DNA from 2 places in the Peribacillus sp. P4_D6 genome. Region 1 is predicted to be linked to the other one. Evidence: riboswitches for the same ligand, from Rfam matches in the RefSeq annotation. Region 1 holds a riboswitch; the other holds the start of a gene.
The links. Region 1 has a riboswitch for cobalamin ahead of AC1DVB_RS11045 (ribonucleoside-diphosphate reductase subunit alpha). Riboswitches for the same ligand answer to the same signal wherever they lie in the genome.

Region 1 (9,550 bases):
ATGACACCCGAGCAGGATTATACGGCAGCAAATCTGTCACCGGATTTATTGAATGAACTGAAAAGCTTTGAAAGCAAACTTGGCGAGGAAGCCAATAAAGAATTGATTGTCATCGCCTATGAAAAAGAAAAGGAATCTTTAAATTAAGAAAAAAGACTCAAACACCCTTAATGGGATGGTTGAGTCTTTTTTTGAATGTACAAAAAAAGGCTGCCCAAGTTTTAATGAGCAACCCTTTTCCTGAATTATTTGCTGAATACGTCGGTTAAGACCGGAACGATTTGTTTTTTACGCGATACAACGCCTTCCAAGACGGCGATGTTATTGTTTAATGAAACGTCATATGCCTTTTCAACCGCATATGCCGCTTTACCAAGGGCCAAGGCAACGGAATCATTAGTCAGGATATCCGTAACGACGAATAGGAACAAGTCCAATTCCTTCACTGCGATGACCGCTTCAATCGCTGCTTCCAATTCTGCTTGCTTAGCAAGGACTTCGTTCGGATCAACGGCATTGACCTGTGCTATTTCCACTTTAGCCATTCCCATGGAGAATTCCTTGGCATCAAGAGTGATGAGCTGGGCAATCGTTTTGTCGCTTAAGTCAGCTCCCGCTTTCAACATTTCCAAGCCATATTTTTCAGCGTCGACTCCAGCAATGGCAGCGAGTTCCATTGCTGCTGCAACGTCCTGCTCCGTGCAAGTCGGCGATTTGAACAATAAAGAATCGGAAATGATGGCAGACAGCATAAGACCTGCGATTGCTTTAGGGACTTCAATGCCGTTTTCTTTATAAATTTTATTTAAGATGGTTGCCGTACAGCCAACTGGTTCCGCACGGTAATATAATGGATCGCTTGTTTCAAAGTTAGCGATACGGTGATGGTCGATAACTTCCAACACACGGACTTGGTCAATATCTTCAGCGCTTTGCTGACGTTCGTTATGATCGACCAGGATTACGCCATCAGCTTCCCCTGCAACTTTTTCCACAAGACGGGGAGCATCGAATTTGAATTGGTCCAATGCATATTGAGTTTCACCATTCACTTCACCCAGACGAACTGGTTCAGCGTTGATACCTAGCTGTTTTTTAAGATCTGCATAAGCGATTGCTGAACAGATTGTGTCTGTATCCGGGTTTTTATGTCCAAAAACTAATACTTTTTCCAAGATTTTATCCCCTTTTTCATAAATATTTTTCCGCGAATCCCCTCAGTGCAATAACGGAGAGCCACCTTTACTAGACACTTTATTTTAACACAAAATCCCGTAAAATCAGCGCTTGATTTATCCATTCCCCCATAAAATCTTTCATTCCCCCACCCTCTTCCATCACTTTGTCAATAGATAAGGATTGGTTTTTTTCAAATATATTAGTTGAATTATCATCGTATATGGCTTACGATAATATAAGCAGAAATACTAGATATTGATTACATAAACAATTCCAATAACTATATATAGAATTTTTATAATCCAAGGTGCCAGTGATGGCTGAAAAGGGAATCCGGTGTAAACCCGGAACTGTCCTCGCAACTGTAAATGTGACGAAATGAGAAAACCACTGTATAGCTCTCTATACGGGAAGGACTCAAAGTAGGATGATCATGAGTCAGGAGACCTGCCTTGAATTTTTCACGTTTCTTATTCTTCGGGGATTGAGATGATGAAACGATAGTATAACGGCTATTTTTTCATGCCTCTTTTATTCTATCGTTTGATCCGCTCAATTCTTTGGGCGGTTTTTTTATTTTAGCGGAAGTTAACAAGGAGGATTATTAATGACTCAAACATATAACTCTACCATAAGTGAAAATGACACAGAAGCGAAATCCATCCAGCTTGAGATGTTATCGAAGGAATTCGAAGGCCGTCTCGATATGGAAAAGTTCAAAAAGCGTTTTACAAAATGGCTTGATCGCAAAAGTGACTCAACCGAAGAACAGGCTTCAAAAAAACTGATTCAGCTCGCTCTTGAAGGCGTGGATATCGATGCCCCGGATTGGACTTTCGTTGCTGCAGCAGAACTGTTGAATACAATGTATAGGGATGCACAGGCCAATCGAGGTTATGAAGGCAAGAGTTATGGCCCATTCTATGAGCTGATCACAGAACTCTCCCAGCTATCGGAAGGTCAGCGTTATCCCATTTATAAACCAGAACTGCTATCTTCATATACAAAAGCGGAAATTGAGGAATTGGGATCGGTGATCGACCCGGAAAAAGATAAATTATTCTCTTACATAGGCATCTACTTATTGAATGACCGTTATCTGGCCCGCCCAAAAAAGGACAAGGTCTTCGAACTGCCGCAAGAACGTTTCATGATCATCGCGATGGAAATCATGCGAATGGAAAAAACGGAGCACCGCCTGCAACTGATAAAAGAAGCATACTGGGCCATGTCCAACCTTTATATGACCGTTGCGACTCCTACACTCTCCAATGCAGGTAAAACACATGGACAGTTAAGCTCCTGCTTTATCGACGCAATTGAAGATTCCATCGACGGAATTTACCTATCAAACTACGATGCGGCAAAAGTATCTAAATTCGGCGGCGGTGTTGGTCTTTACGTCGGTAAGGTTCGCTCGCTTGGTTCCGATATCCGCGGTTTCTCTGGAAACAGTTCCGGCACGACGCCCTGGATTCGACTATTCAACCAGACAGCTGTAAGTGTCGATCAATTGGGGCAACGTAAAGGCGCCATCGCGATTTACTTGGATGCCTGGCATAAAGATATCATGAGCTTCCTCGATTTGAAGACTCAAAACGGGGATGACCGATTAAAAGCACATGATATTTTTACAGGTGTATGCATACCGGATTTATTCATGGAGGCTGTACGCGACAGAAAAGAATGGTATCTTTTCGATCCGCATACCGTTAAGCAAACCCTTGGATTTTCACTTGAAGATCTTTATGACGAAAAGAAAGGCGAAGGAAGCTTCAGGAATCATTATGCACTTGCTGTCGAGGCCGCAGAAAATGGCACGCTTCCAAACTATAGCTTTGAAAAAATCAATGCGATGGACATCATGAAAAGCATCATGATTTCTCAATTAGAAGAAGGCGTACCGTATATGTTCTACCGCGATGAAGTGAATCGGAAGAATCCGAATAAACATAAAGGTATGATTTATTGTTCTAACCTTTGCACGGAGATTGCCCAAAACCTAAGCCCTTCGACGATCACGGATGAATATGAAACAGAAGATGGAGATGTTGTTGTGGTTCGTAAAAGCGGCGATTTCGTTGTCTGCAACCTTTCATCCATTAACTTGCCCCGAGCGGTGGGCAGCGATGTTCTGGAAAGATTGATTCCCATTCAGATCCGTATGCTGGACAATGTCATTGATGTGAATAATCTTCCTGTCAAACAAGCATCCATCTCGAACAAACGGTACCGGGCAATTGGTTTAGGAACGTTTGGATGGCATCATTTACTTGCCACACAGAATATTTATTGGGAATCCGATGAGGCTGTTCGCTATGCAGATGCTTTATACGAAAAGATCGCTTACTTAACTATCAAGGCATCCAACGAACTGGCCAAGGAAAAAGGATCTTACCCATACTTTGAAGGTTCTGATTGGCATACAGGGGACTATTTCGAACTGCGTGACTATACAGATCAAAAATGGCTGGATTTAAAAGCAGACGTGCAGGAGCACGGAACCCGTAATGGCTATTTAATGGCGATTGCCCCCAATTCATCGACAGCCAAAATCGGTAATTCCACGGATGGAATCGATCCTTTGTATGAAATTGAATTTTACGAAGAAAAGAAAAACTTCAAATTCAAGGTGACCGCACCAGGCTTGACGCCAAATACGTATGAATATTATAAAAAGACGCGATTCAATTTGGATCAACTGGAAAGCATCAGGCAAAATGCAGCCCGCCAACGCCATATTGACCAAGCAATCAGCTTTAATCTGTATGTACACAATACAATCAAAGCGAAGGTCCTTTTGGACATCCATTTAACGGCATGGGAAAGCGGGTTGAAATCAACGTATTATGTTCGTTCGACGTCTTCCGAATATGACAATGCCTGCGAAAGCTGTTCAAGTTAACGTCAATCATGACCCAGTAATCTATTCTTAAAGGAGTTTTCACGAATGACCAATCATATAAAAAAAATTCGGATGCTCGAACCGACGCATCCAACAAAGGCAACCGGTGTTTTCAAAGGAGAAGCTTCAGGCTTCCTCCTTTGGAACGATATACAGTATGAAAAATTCTATGATACCTATACACAGCTCATCAATAACTTTTGGAAGCCTTCGAGCGTGAACATGATTCAGGATAAAAAGCAGTGGGGCGAATTGGATGAAGATATCCAGGACGCTTTTCTCGAAATCCTTACGATGATTGCTGGAATGGACAGTCTTCAAACGCCCACTTTAGTAGAGATCCTCCGGTACATAAAAGATCCGGCGGCAAAAGCTATCTTGGCCAACATGGCCCAGCAGGAATCGATCCATAATGAGTCTTATTCCTATATCCTTGCTTCCTTGATTCCGGTAGGCAAGCAAAAACAGCTTTTCGACCGCATCAAAGAACATCCTGAAGTGATTAAGCGTAACCAACCGATCGTTGATGCTTATCAAACGTTCGTGGACGATCCCAGCCCTCAGCATTTATTCGAGGCACTGATCCATTCAACGAACCTTGAAGGGATTTATTTCTATTTGGCTTTCGCCTTTTATTATAATCTAGGACGCCAAAATCTAATGACCGGTTCAGCTACGATGATATCCTATATTCATCGCGATGAAATGGTCCATTTCGATTTCATTGGCATGCTCGTTCAAATCTTGATGTATGAATATCCTGAGTTAAATAATGAAGAAAACACGAAGTTCATCTATACAACGATTGAAAAAGCAGTCGAACTCGAAAAGGAATGGTCTGAATATATGCTCGAAGATATCCAAACGAAAGCCGATCTCGATTTGGAAGAATTCAATGAGTACATCGAATATATCGCCAACAAACGGTTACGTATGCTAGGCCTTGAAAATTTGTATAAAGAGTATGGCGAGAACCCGATGCCATGGATCAAAACGTTCGATGATGAATCCATCGGCCTTACCAAAACCGATTTCTTCGAACAGAAGTCAAGGACATACAGTCAAGTAAATGCCAGCAATGGGTTCGATGAGCTGTAAAATCGCCATTGTCTATCATTCTGCCGGCGGCAATACAAAAGCGCTTGCCGAAGCCCTCGCTGCCCTTTTACCTGAGGCTTTCTTATATCGAATGAATGAATTCGATTTACGTACATTGCCGGATTACGATGCCTTGATCGTCGGCACCTATACATGGGGCAATGGGGAGCTTCCCGCTAAATCAGCAGCCTTTTATAAAGAACTGGAACAGTTGCCTATCGCTCGCCTGAAAACGGGAGTCTTCGGCACTGGCGAAACCAATTATAATCATTTTTGTGGGGCGGTCGATCATTTCCGGGATATGTTATTTGCGAAGAGCCAGTTATTGGTGACATTGAAGATAGAACAGATGTATCAAGAATCAGACCTGCACAGACTTCAAAAGTTCGCTTCGCTATTCCAGAACTGACTGAAAGGGGATTGCGTTTTCGCATATCCCCTTTCAGTGTTTTTTTTAAAACTTGGCTCCCTCAATCATAGCAACGGTAAGCATGAAGTATAATGGAGAAAAAAGGAGATGATATCCAATGACTGAGAATATAACCCAGTTCCTTCCTATCCTTTTCATGCTAGTGCTTGTCGCATTCGTTATATTCATCGTGTTTTTCCTGTCAGGGCATTTTAATCGTACTAAACGGATCGAAGAAAAATTGGACAAAGCATTAAAGGAAATCGCCGAAAAAAAGGAAAAATAAAAAGACTCCAAAATCGGAGTCTTTTTTTTATATGCGTTCAATTATTTTTGAACGTTAGCAGCTTGTGGTCCACGAGCGCCTTGCTCGATTTCGAAAGAAACTTCTTGGCCTTCTTCAAGCGTTTTGAAGCCTTCACCTTGGATAGCTGAGAAATGTACGAATACATCGTCTTGGCCTTCAACTTCGATGAAACCGAAACCTTTTTCTGCGTTAAACCATTTTACTTTACCTTGTACCATGATAGTTCCTCCTGTGTTTGGAAAAATCCATTTTATTACTATTTTTGGTTCTGGATAATGTTTCAAGAGGAATCCTATTACAGTAAATCCTTCTATCAAACTTTTCCGAACAAAAATAATTACTCATATTATATCATGGAAAATCCTAAAAAAACAAGATTATCGCCGTAAATCAACCGACAAATTATCCTAAAATTCTACATATTCCTCTTCTTGCTTTGTCGGAAGCCTTCGTCCAATAAGTAGCGCTCCGCCTCAACCGGACTTTCGAAACATTCCTCAAGATTCGACCCTGAATAAACATTCCAAAGCAGGTCTTCCTTTTGAAGTGTAAGCTCTTGCTTTTCAGGGCCAATCCATGCCCCTTCCAACCTAGCGAACTCGTTTTCCTCTTCTTCAATTTCAGCCGGAGGTTCAGATAGGTAATCCACGCTTCTTTGGATCAATTCTTTTAATTCGGCTTCATTATAGTCACGTATATTGATAAACCCTTTACGGTCAGTGTCTTTTTTTCTCATATGCCCTGCGTAAACGAACCCATTTCCATTGGGATGCAAGTGCTGAACGACGATCTTTTTCTCCTGGACGCTATCTGGATAATGGAAGTTCACACGTCCCAATGAAACGTCTTTTCGCTGTAATTCCGGAAAAGTTTCAATGATGCTCAATTTTTCTTCAAATGTTAACAAATTTCTTCCTCATTTCATTAGTTCATATTGTTTGTCGATTATAACACAGACTGATTAGAAACAATAATCCCCCTCTTCCATTATAATGTAATGAAAAGGAGTGATAGGATTTGATCATGAGAATTCGGGACCTGGAATCAGACTATGGCCAGCAGCTATTTAAACTGCAGAAAGAAGCCTATAAGGTGGAAGCGGAAATGATCGGTTTTGCCGATATACCTCCTCTATTGGAAACATATGAACAATTCATACATTGCCATGAAACGTTTTTATGCTATTTAAAGGGTGATGCCTTAGCTGGTGCCATATCTTATACAAAAGAGAATGGCCAATTGCTGATTTGCCGAATGGTCGTCCATCCTGATTATTTTCGGCAGGGTATTGCGGACGCATTGTTACATGCTCTCCAATTACACGTCGACTGGGAAAAGATATCCGTTTCGACCGGTAAAATGAACCTTCCCGCACGAAATCTTTACGAAAAAAACGGATTCACCCATAAAGAGGACGTAGAAGCCGCACCTCGCTTATTCATAAGCATATACGAAAAACAGCATTCATTTTATGTATGTCACGATAAAAAGCATAATGAATGAAATGACAATGATTACGGCAACCCATAGCCAGGCCAATGTCATATTCCCGGAGTCCATGGCGATATAAATCGCGGTCGGTATGGTTTGTGTCTGTCCGGGAATGTTTCCGGCAAACATGAGTGTGGCCCCGAATTCCCCCAACGCACGCGCTGAACTTAGGATGGCACCTGTGACGATCGATTTGACCGCCAATGGGAGGGTTACAAACAGGAATAACCTCCACTCCCCGGCCCCGTCAACCCTTGCTGCATTTTCAATTTCTTCATCTATACCTTCAAAGCCCGTTTTAGCGGATTGGTACATTAGCGGAAAAGCTACCACGGTAGATGCAATGACCGCAGCCCACCACGTGAACATCAAGGGCTGGTCAAAAACCCTTTCAATGAATTGTCCCGGCAGTCCATTCTTGCCAAAAATCACGATCAATAAAAAACCAACGACGGACGGCGGCAAAACAAGCGGCAATAAAAACGCTGTTTCCAACAGGACTCTTCCCCTGAATTGCTTTTTAGCCATCATTCGCGCAAGGAAAATTCCTAAAATGAAAACAAGGATACCCGCCAGTCCCGCTACTTGTATCGATAGCCTGACTGGTGACCAAAAATCCCCTGTCATGATACTTCTCTCACTCCACTATTAAATATCGGCATATGCAGGTCCTTATTCGGTTTCATTACCCAAACCGTTTCTTTTTCATTAAAGGCAGATTTCATTTCATTTTCTCCCTTTCCTTTTAAAATAACATTTAAGTTTATTTTTCTTGACATCTTGCTGACACAAAGAAACGTTAAAGTAAGAGTATCACAAATATAAAAATAATTTCATTCCAATAAACTTGAAAACTTTGAAGGAGTCGATTTTAATGGTAACAATTTATACTACTCCAAGCAGTTTAGCCTGTCGTAAAGCAAAAGCTTGGCTTAAGAAGAACGAAATTTCCTTTAATGAACGTAACCTATATTCCCAGCCTCTTTCTATAGAAGAAATAAAAGAGATTTTACGTAAAACGGAAGGCGGGACAGATGAAATCATCTCAACCCGTTCCAAAAAATTCAAAAGCCTGAATATCGATATAAATAATACACCGCTTAATGATCTTTGCAAGCTTATTCAAGATAACCCGGATTTACTTCGCCGGCCGATCATTTTCGACCATAAGAACTTGCATGCAGGATATAATGAAGAGGAAATGGGACGCTTCCTTCCAAGGAAGGTCCGTCATGTACAATTATGGCGGGCAATCAGCCAATTAGCTTAATTAGTTAGCATTCTGCATAATAAAAGGGTTGTCCATTACCAGGACAACCCTTTTTTATATTTGATCCGCTTTTTCTATGACAATCGTGAAGATGGTGCCTTGTTCATTGCTATCCTTAAGCACAAGATCTCCCTTTTGCGCTTTTGCGAGCATCTTACTGAATGGCAGTCCCAAACCTAAACCGCGTACCTTCAACTTTTTGTTTTCGCCTCGATAAAATGGTTCGAACACATATTGCTGTTCATGCTTTGGAATCCCCCGCCCGCTGTCCAGAACATCAATGCAGATTCGTTCTTCATCCTTTTCATAAAGATGAATCGCTATTTTGCCTTTGCCGTCAAGTGCATGTCTGGCATTATTCAAAAGGTTAATGACGATTTGCTGCATCCGCAAAGAATCAATTTGACCAAAGACCGGTTCATCAGGAACGCTTATCTCCAAAGCGAACGCTTGATCATCATCTTGGGTCACCTGCCAGCGATAAGCGATTTCCTTGATGAATATATTGATATTCTCTTTTTGCACCCGGATTTTAAAAGCGCCTGCCGATATGGCATTATAATTGAGTAAATCCTCTATCATACCTTGTAAACGCTGAGTTTCCTTTAATGAAATATCGAGGAATTCCTTACTTTGCTCTCCCTTGACGACATCATCTTTCACCGCTTGTATCAGTCCGCTAATGGAAGTGACTGGCGTTTTCAAATCATGGGTTACGCCCGCGAGCAATTCCGCCCGCAACTTCTCCATGACCTTCAATCGATTGGTCATTTCCTTAAATGATTCTATCAGTTCATAGATTTCTTCTTCCTTGATTTCCTCTTCCTCTTTGAAATGGATATCATAGTTGCCTTCACGAACCTGGACAGCTGCGTTAGCTACGTCTTGGAT
Region 2 (4,402 bases), on a different contig from region 1:
CCTAGATTGTATTTTTTCAAGAAATTCATTACGACGACTGTCAATAACCCCTCACTGATGGCCAAGGGAATTTGGGTCAGGGCAAAAATCCCTGCAAATTTACTGAAAGAGGCCATGAATCCTCCTACCTCGGAAGGGAAAGCAAGAGCAAGTTGAACAGAAGTTACCACATAGGTGCCCAAATCCCCAAAAGCAGCTGCCAAGAATACGGCAAGTGAAAAAGACCATCCCAATTTAGTTGCGGCCTTGAAGACAAAGTAAGCAATGAAGGGTCCGCAAACGGCCATGGAGAATGCATTGGCCCCTAATGTCGTCAATCCTCCGTGTGCCAGTAAAACAGCTTGAAATAACAGAACGATGGAGCCGACCACACTCATGGCCAATGGTCCGAATAGTATGGAACCTAAACCAACTCCGGTAGGGTGCGAAGAACTTCCCGTAACGGAAGGAATCTTTAGGGCCGATAATATAAATACAAATGCGCCCGATAGGCCAAGTATCATTTTTGTTTCTGGGTTTTCCCTTACTTTGGACCTAATGGACCGGTAACCCAAGATTAAAAATGGAAGCGTCACGGCCCACCAGAATATAGCCCATTCTATGGGTAAAAAGCCCTCCATGATATGCATGGCCAATKCCCGTTTCGGGACAAAAAGCAGTAAAATGACAAAATAAATAATTTTCCAATTGGTTCTTTTCATTCTTTCTCCTTTCAACACTTTTTATTGTTCTGATCAATCTTGAGAAGAAAAGCGGCGCGCCCAAACTAAAAAGCACTTCTCTCAAAGGAAAGAAGTGCGTAATGAACAGGAATTTTGCAGCATGAACCAACCATGGGCCATTTTGCCTGATCCGCACGCCCATCCTCGTAGGCTGAAACAGTTTCACGCTTCATGGCAGGTCTCCTGGCTTTGGTTCATCATCCCATTACATCCTTCCCATCTCATTTGACAGTGGATTAAAGTTAACGTAATGGAACTTCCCTTTACAGTGGCGGGACCGCTCCGGATTTTCACCGGCTTCCCTTTTAAGCTGAATTCCGAGAAATTCAACACCATGAAACTTATGTAATTATTTAGAAAATTCTCGTATAGTGTACCATAAAGAAATAATTCCAGCTACACTATCTTTTTTTGGAGGCCGAAATTTGTTGCGAGGAAAGGATTGTAACTGGTTTTACACGTTTAAACTTTTCTAAACAGTCGGAATAAACTATTGAATTTTGACAAAGTTGTTATATGATAGATTAAGTTAGTTGGAAATGTATAATAAAACCAAATATTTCATTTTAAAAGTGCCCTTGTGTGAATAAGCAAGGGATAATAGGGAAATCGGTGAAAATCCGATGCAGCCCCCGCTACTGTAAACGCTGATGAAATTGTCGATAGCCACTGGCATGATGCCGGGAAGGGACAAAGTAAAATGAAGCGTAAGCCAGGAAACCTGCTTTTAAAATTGCATGATACTTTTCGGAGGGAAAGGTAGAAGGACTATGACGATTTTGGGAGGATTTGGCATGCTTGCCTTTGGCTCCTCATTCATATAGTTTTTTTAAAACCTTGACTCTTATGTTAAGGTTTTTTATTTTGCCTTTTCCCTGAACTCAGGAGGAAGAAGATGACTACTTGGAACTTGACGGGTACAAATACGCATCTGTTGATTTGTAATGGGAGCAGCTGCATGAAAAAGGGCGGGGAAGAAGTAACCCAAGCGATTCGCGATGAAATTGCTTCAAAAGGACTGGATCTGAAAATCCATACAACGAGGACACGCTGTAACGGAAGATGTAAGGATGCCTGCGTTGTGATTGCCTATCCCCAAGGAAACTGGTATCGAGTGGAAACGCCTGATTTCGGTCGGCAGATCGTCAGTAATATCGATGATGGTGAGTTTGTTCCACAGATGATCTAYCAGTACAATGACGGGGAAATGACCCCTAATCCAGATTTTCCTGCTCATACGRGTATTTCAAAGAACAAAGCGTAAAAGGAGATGTCTTAATGAGTACAAACGGTAAATTATTCGTCGTGGGCTTTGGGCCCGGGAATTTTGAACACATTACCAAACGTGCCGTCGAAGCCCTTCAAGAAAGTGACTACATCATTGGTTATAAAACTTATGTTGAACTCATTCAGGGACTGCTAACAGATCAAACGATCATAAGTACGGGGATGACTGAAGAGGTATCACGTGCACAGGAAGCAGTGAAACAAGCGGAGCTGGGAAAGAAAGTGGCGGTGATTTCCAGTGGGGATGCCGGAGTTTACGGGATGGCAGGGTTGGTTTATGAAGTATTGATTGAAAAAGGCTGGAAAGAAGAAACTGGAGTGGRCATTGAAGTCATTCCTGGCATTTCTGCAATCAACTCATGTGCGTCTTTACTTGGGGCGCCCGTCATGCACGATTCGTGTACGATCAGCCTCAGTGATCATTTAACTCCTTGGGAACTGATCGCTAAAAGGGTTGAAGCAGCTGCAATGGCAGACTTTGTCATTGCACTTTATAATCCGCGCAGCGGCAGGCGGACCCGGCAAATTGTTGAAACACAGAAGATTCTCCTTCGCTACCGCTCGCCGGATACACCTGTCGGGTTGGTGAAAAGTGCTTATCGCGATAGGCAGGATATTGTCATAACCAATTTGCAGGATATGTTGAATCACGATATTGGAATGTTGACAACCGTCATTATCGGTAATTCATCCACCTTTTTATATGATGACAAAATCATCACACCAAGAGGCTATCAGAGAAAATATACGCTGAATTCGGAAAAGCAAACATTGAAGCCGCATCAGCGACTGCAAAAAGAAGCGGAACCGTGGGCATTAGATCAAGAAGCCTTAACCGAGTCCGCTGGAGGAGTTGGATTACTTACAAAAGCACCAGAAAAGAAGCCAGCTTCCTATGAAATGGCAATGGAGGCCCTGTCAAGAGTCAAGGGTCAAGTCGTTAAGCAGTCCATTCAGCCGATTGTTCAGCAAAAAATGGAGTCGGTATTTGAACTTGCCGTTAGTCCAGGTGTGGCGAATAAACAATTCACTCCCAAACAAATGATGACACTTGCGGAAGTTGTCGGGGAAAAGGGAACGATGGAGTATACGCCAAATCATAAAATCGTCTTAAAGATCCCGACAATGGATCCGGAAGTCATTACAGGGAAATTGCAATCAGCAAACTTTCTTTTGTCGCCAATTGGGGATGTACTGACATTAAAAGCCTGTGATTTCTGTGATGGTGAAAAAGCGGAATCCATTCCTTATGCGGACGAAATACACCGGGTGCTTGGCGGAATGAGCATGCCCAAGGAACTGAACATAGGTTTTAATGGGTGTGGGATGGCTTGTTATAGTGCTGTGATGGATGATATCGGGATTGTCTTCCGAAAAGGGAAGTTCGACTTATTTCTTGGAGCTAAACCGGTTGGAAGAACAGCCCATCCGGGTCAGCCGGTAGCGGAAGGCATTGAACCGGAACAGCTTGTAGAACTGATCACGGACATTGTCGGCGAGTATAAGCAAAATGCCCATCCAAATGAGCGGCTTTTTAAATACTTCAAACGTTCGAAAAAGATACAGAATTTTTCTTATCAGGACATCGCTCCCAAAATAAACATAGAGCCTGCGCCTTGTGAAGACTAATCAAGAGGGGGAAAGTAAATGAAAGCAGTTTTGTTCGTAGGACACGGAAGCCGGTTGGCTTCGGGAAATGAAGAAGTCCGTCATTTTATTGAAAATATGATTCCGGCATTGGACGGGCGTTTCCTAGTGGAAACGTGCTTCTTGGAATTTGCGGCACCGAATATATCCAAAGGAATCGATAATTGTGTAAAACGAGGGGCTACTGAAGTTATCGTCATACCGATCATTTTGTTGCATGCAGGACATTCGAAACTACATATCCCAGCTGAAATAGAGGATGGGAAAACCAAGTATCCAGAAGTGAAATTCACATACGGCCAAACGATCGGGGTCCACCATGATGTATTGACGATCCTGACAGACCGTCTTGAGGAAGCGGGATTCGATACGACCTCTGAACATTCTGAGACAGCGATATTGCTAATTGGCCGAGGTGGCAGTGATGCTGATGCCAATAGTGATATATATAAAATTTCACGATTATTATGGGAAAAATTAAGCGTTAAATGGGTTGAAACAGCCTTCATGGGTGTAACGGACCCTCACGTGGATGAAGGTATTGAACGATGCATCCGATTAGGGGCAAAAAAAATTGTGATGTTGCCATATTTCCTCTTCACTGGGGTGTTGATGGAAAGAATGGAGGATATGCTGAAAGGCTATCAAGAGCAATATCATGATCGAGAATTCATATTGGCAAAGTATTTTGGATATCATCCAACCTTACAGAACATTCTGCAAGAACGAGTAATTGAAGCCAGTGA

Region 2: linked by a shared signal. The riboswitch ahead of AC1DVB_RS23245 ((2Fe-2S) ferredoxin domain-containing protein) and the one ahead of AC1DVB_RS11045 (ribonucleoside-diphosphate reductase subunit alpha) in region 1 are both predicted to bind cobalamin.

What each region holds. Positions count from the first base shown of each region.
Region 1 is NZ_JBFUIQ010000026.1:42,248-51,797, forward strand. Features, by position in the region: gene AC1DVB_RS11035 (hypothetical protein) at 1-147, shown strand; gene AC1DVB_RS11040 (manganese-dependent inorganic pyrophosphatase) at 246-1,175, opposite strand; cobalamin riboswitch at 1,468-1,648, shown strand; gene AC1DVB_RS11045 (ribonucleoside-diphosphate reductase subunit alpha) at 1,787-4,084, shown strand; gene AC1DVB_RS11050 (ribonucleotide-diphosphate reductase subunit beta) at 4,130-5,182, shown strand; gene AC1DVB_RS11055 (flavodoxin domain-containing protein) at 5,154-5,591, shown strand; gene AC1DVB_RS11060 (hypothetical protein) at 5,710-5,877, shown strand; gene AC1DVB_RS11065 (cold-shock protein) at 5,919-6,116, opposite strand; gene AC1DVB_RS11070 (hypothetical protein) at 6,314-6,805, opposite strand; gene AC1DVB_RS11075 (GNAT family N-acetyltransferase) at 6,922-7,401, shown strand; gene modB (molybdate ABC transporter permease subunit) at 7,363-8,016, opposite strand; gene spx (transcriptional regulator Spx) at 8,264-8,659, shown strand; partial or broken gene AC1DVB_RS11090 (sensor histidine kinase) at 8,714-9,550, opposite strand, start outside.
Region 2 is NZ_JBFUIQ010000143.1:4,181-8,582, forward strand. Features, by position in the region: gene AC1DVB_RS23235 (energy-coupling factor ABC transporter permease) at 1-701, opposite strand, end outside; gene AC1DVB_RS23240 (hypothetical protein) at 767-895, opposite strand; cobalamin riboswitch at 879-1,074, opposite strand; cobalamin riboswitch at 1,276-1,465, shown strand; gene AC1DVB_RS23245 ((2Fe-2S) ferredoxin domain-containing protein) at 1,618-1,986, shown strand; gene cobJ (precorrin-3B C(17)-methyltransferase) at 2,001-3,638, shown strand; gene AC1DVB_RS23255 (sirohydrochlorin chelatase) at 3,657-4,402, shown strand, end outside.